One region of the uncultured Vagococcus sp. genome, then DNA from elsewhere that is predicted to be linked to it. Evidence: a T-box and tRNA genes for the amino acid it is inferred to sense, from the RefSeq annotation. Region 1 holds a T-box; the other holds one or more tRNA genes.
The links. A T-box is a leader RNA that pairs with one kind of tRNA and senses whether it is charged. The one in region 1 lies ahead of RWN13_RS02185 (valine--tRNA ligase), so its partner is inferred to be a tRNA-Val.

Region 1 (2,410 bases):
GCGAGAGATAACCCAATCATGAACATTTTCCATCCATGTTGAGAACGTTTGGTTAAAACGTGGTGGATAAAAGTCAACACGATCATCTGTTTCCTGATTAGCTAAAGCTTCCTTAGCTAATGGCGCCATTTTAACAAACCATTGAGTCGACAAACGCGGCTCTACAACGACACCACTACGCTCAGAATGTCCCACACTATGCACCATTTTGTCAATCTTAACTAGACGCCCTTCAGCTTCTAGATCCTTGATCACGGCTTTTCGTGCTGCAAAACGATCCATGCCTTCGTATTTACCACCTAAACTGTTGATCGACCCATCTTCATGCATCACGTTTACTCGTGGCAAATGATGACGATTACCAACCTCAAAGTCATTAGGATCATGGGCAGGTGTGATCTTCACAACGCCAGTCCCAAATTCCGGATCAACATAATCATCTGCGATGATTGGGATTTCTTTATTCATCAGTGGCAAAATAACATACTTACCAATCAAGTCTTTGTAGCGCTCATCTTCCGGGTGAACGGCAACAGCAGTATCGCCTAACATTGTTTCTGGACGAGTCGTCGCAATTTCAACTGTTTCACCACTGCCATCAGCTAACAAATAACTCATATGGTAAAAGGCACCTTCCACATCTTTATGAATCACTTCGATGTCAGATAGAGCTGTTTTCGCTTTGGGATCCCAGTTAATAATGTATTCACCGCGGTAGATTAACCCTTTTTCATACAGAGTCACAAAAACCTTGCGCACGGCTTCAGATAGCCCTTCATCCAATGTAAAACGTTCACGAGAATAATCCACTGAAATACCGATTTTCGCCCATTGATCACGAATATGACCGGCATACTCTTCTTTCCATTCCCAGGTTTTTTCAACAAATTTCTCACGCCCTAAATCATAACGTGTTAGGCCATCTTCAGCTAATTTTTCTTCCACTTTCGTTTGAGTGGCGATTCCCGCATGGTCCATTCCTGGTAACCACAAGGTATCAAAACCTTGCATTCGCTTATGACGGATAATAATATCTTGTAACGTCGTATCCCAAGCATGGCCTAAATGTAGTTTTCCAGTAACATTTGGTGGTGGAATCACGATCGAATATGGCTCTGCCGACGGATCCTCACTTGGAACGAAACGCTTGTCTGCAACCCACTTGGCGTAACGGCCTTCCTCAACTTCTTGGGGGGCATACTTTGGTGCTAAATTCTTTTCTGACATACTCATCCCTCTTTCATAATGTATCATGTAGTAATCATCCCGGCTTCACACCAGAGATCAATAGGTTATTTCCTGTTCTCATCGGCTCCCAAACTCAGCCAGATTCGCGTCCATCGGATTTTCCTAGCGGTCTTCAGGACAATCAAAAAACCCTAAAAACACACATGTGTTCTTAGGGCGTCATTTACGCGGTACCACCTAATTTATAGCCAAACAGCTACATCTCTAGCGTGAGCTAACGGTCACGACTCGGATTAACTTACTGTTAGTTCAGCTAATCAACTCACAAGCTACCTTCACTTTCTGCCTAGTAAAAACCTTCCAGCCTAAGGGTTCTCTTTCTGACACTATTTCAAAAGTTACTTCTCTTGTTCTACGTCCTGACCATATTTTACATGTAAACCTGCCGAAGGTCAAACTTTCTTCCTAAAAAGACCATGATTTTAACCGATATCTCTAATTAAATTATTCCATATCTTCTCACTTGCTCCAAATAACACCTTTTTATGATTTTAGACGTGCAAACTACACCTCACTAAAAATCACCTAAAAAAATCTTCTACTCGTCTTTCAACTGAGTAGAAGATTCCTGTTTTTAGATCAACCCTTTAGCAGTAGCTAATGCTTGCTCATAATCTGGTTCCGTTGCTATCTCCGGTACAATTTCTTCGTAAACAACAGTCATCTCTTTATCGATAACAAAAATAGCTCGTGCTAATAATTCAACTTCCGGCATAAACAGTCCGTAAAGTTTACCGAATTTTAATTCTGTATCGTGAAGCATTTCCATGTCCACATCTTCAGCAGCACACCATGATTCTTGCTCTTCTTTTGTGTTGTTTGAAATTGTTAAGAAATGAACCCCATCAACTTTAGCAGCTTCCTGATTAAAGCGCTTTGTTTGTAACTGGCAGACACTCGTATTGATATTCGGTACGACACTGATAATAACGGGTTTATCTGAAAGGTCTGACAATTGAATGATTTGCTTGTTTAAATTGACTAATGAAAAATCAGGCGCCTTTTTCCCTACTTTAGGTTGGTCACCTTCCAATTCTACTGGTTTGCCCTTCAATGTTACTTTCATGATGCTGATAACCCCTCTCATATTTTTGATACCTTCAGTATACGAGATATTTCTTGTAAAAACAAAAGTCATGCTTATTGATTGGCAAAATTAAAC
Region 2 (2,410 bases), on a different contig from region 1:
TAGCAATAATGACAGGTATTAGCATGATAACGATGGCTCAACCAGCTTTAGCGGCAACCATTGACGGCGAAGGATCAGCAGATGTGGAAATTAACGGGACAATTGGTAAGCTAGATAACACAGATCCAGGAGAAATTATTCCTGAGGGAACCGATGAGTGGATCAATGTGGTAGTGGATACGGCCACAGCTTTTCACACGACGACAGCTAGTGGTCATAAGTCGATTGAATCAGCGGATTACCAGATAGAAAATAAATCTGGTCGCGGTGTTCAGGTATCTTTAGGCGCAATCCAAGGAGAACCTAAATTGGTAAATGTTTTAAGCATTAACGGAACTGTCAACGGGAATACGGCCATAGCCCCGACGCCAAGAGATTTAGTAGTCAACAATAGTTTAACTGATTTAAGTAATTCGGGGGCTTGGATGACCTTAGGAAATAAAGAGGGGCGCTTAAATATTGCCACAGATGAAGCCAATGCTTTTGGCAACACGGCCACCTTTAATTACACAGGGGAAACAATTGCTGATTTACCAACGGATATTAATGAGGCAACGACAGCTGAAAATTATACCTTAACTTTAAAATTTAAGTCGATTCAAGCTGATGGCGTAACCGTAGGTGTGTAAACAATTCTCTTTCAACAAGGGGGGAAGTTAAATAAGTAACCATCTAAAATTTTGGTGTTGCTTACTTGTAGGCACGTTCTTTTTAACAACACCTGTTTATAGTGCGGAAGTAACCGTTGATGTTCATGGTGAAATAGGGACTACTAGGGATGAAGGTTCCGGTAGTCCTATAGAGCAAGGGCAACTGTCTGAGGGAGAGTTGGCCGAACCGTATGAGCAAGTTATCGAATTAAGTCATTTACCTAAAATGGGTATGGCGGATTCGTATTGGGCAATTATTGGCGGAGGCTGCCTGATATTAATGGGGTGCCTACTGGTGTTTTGGAAAAGGCGAAAGCAACCAAGGATATAAGTGAGAAGTCGAAGGGGATGTTCTTCGACTTTTCGTATTGACAAATCTCCTTATAAACGGTATTCTAATATATGTAGTCAAAGGGTTCCTTAGCTCAGTTGGGAGAGCATCACCTCGACAAGGTGGGGGTCGCTGGTTCGAGACCAGTAGGGACCATATTAACACGCTCTATCCTTTTATCAATAAGGGGTAGAGCGTTTTTCTTTATTTGTGGGAAGCCACTTTGTCAGTCAATCTTGCCGTTTTCCCATTTTTATGGCGTATAATAAAGACGAAGGAGTGTGCTTAAATGACCAGTAAAATTGAACGAAATGATCCCTGCCCTTGTGGATCAGGGAAAAAATACAAAAAATGCCATTTATTAAAAGAAGATAACCCTTTTAATTCAGATGATCGAACAGCACCTACTTTAAAGCAGATGATGCAACAGGCGGAAGTCACAGAGTGTTTTTATCCAGATAGATCGACTTGTAGTTCAGAAAAACTAAAAGTTCACACCATCCAGCGCTACCGATTATTGCGTAACTTAGGCGAGAAGGGGCAATTAATCATGCCTGTGAGAGATGAGCAGTCTGATGTAATGGAAACTAAATTAACCAGGGTTGGTAAAAATGAAGGAATGATTTTTTATGGGTTTTGTCAAGTTCATGAGCAGGAGATATTTGCTCTCATTGAACATGAAGCTTTTGATCAGTCGCTGAAACAAGTTTTTTTATATAATTACAGAACCTTTGGGAAGGATACAACTACTAGACGAGAGGCTTATAACTTGCAGATGATTGCTTTTGCTAATTATTCTCAAACAAATGAAAAACGGCAGTTATTGGAAGAGACGGATCCTCAAAAATTAGCGATACGAGATAGCGAACGGGACAATCAATTATTTGATAAGGCCATCCAAACAGGGCAGTTGGATATATTTCATTCGCTGGTATTTGAATTGGATTATGAGGTTGAGGTGGTGGTATCCAGTGTTCTGGAACCTGAGCGAGACTTGATCGGGAATAAAATTAACGATATTTATTCGGATAACCCTGAGGATGTTTTGGCTAAGCTCTTTCTGAATGTTTTTCCAGAAAATGGAAAAAGTTACATCATTCTTTCATGGTTTAAACGGGATGAGGAGCGTTACCAAGACTATGCTCGTCAGTTAACTGACTTATATGAAACGAATCAGGCTCAATTTTTAAACTATTTAAATAATAATGTTCTTCGACACTCCGAAAATCTCATTATAGGCTCCAGATTATGGAATAGTTGGAAAGAAAAAGGATTAGCACGAAAATTTGAAAAAGATTGGGACGATAATGCCCATCGAGTGGTGTCGCCTACCCTTAATCGGTTGTACAAAGGGAAAGATTTGATTGAAGAAAAAAGTTACCAGTTATTTATGCCATTAGAAGACCTTTAATTAGGTCTTTTTTTTTTA

Region 2: it encodes a tRNA-Val, which carries the amino acid that the T-box ahead of RWN13_RS02185 (valine--tRNA ligase) is inferred to sense. The anticodon was not compared.

The regions. Positions count from the first base shown of each region.
Region 1 is NZ_CAUQJB010000002.1:58,767-61,176, forward strand. Features, by position in the region: gene RWN13_RS02185 (valine--tRNA ligase) at 1-1,227, opposite strand, end outside; T-box leader at 1,398-1,612, opposite strand; gene tpx (thiol peroxidase) at 1,823-2,314, opposite strand; gene RWN13_RS02195 (redox-sensing transcriptional repressor Rex) at 2,389-2,410, opposite strand, start outside.
Region 2 is NZ_CAUQJB010000014.1:5,929-8,338, forward strand. Features, by position in the region: gene RWN13_RS12530 (hypothetical protein) at 1-629, shown strand, start outside; gene RWN13_RS23660 (LPXTG cell wall anchor domain-containing protein) at 877-981, shown strand; tRNA gene RWN13_RS12535 (tRNA-Val) at 1,065-1,137, shown strand; gene RWN13_RS12540 (SEC-C domain-containing protein) at 1,271-2,392, shown strand.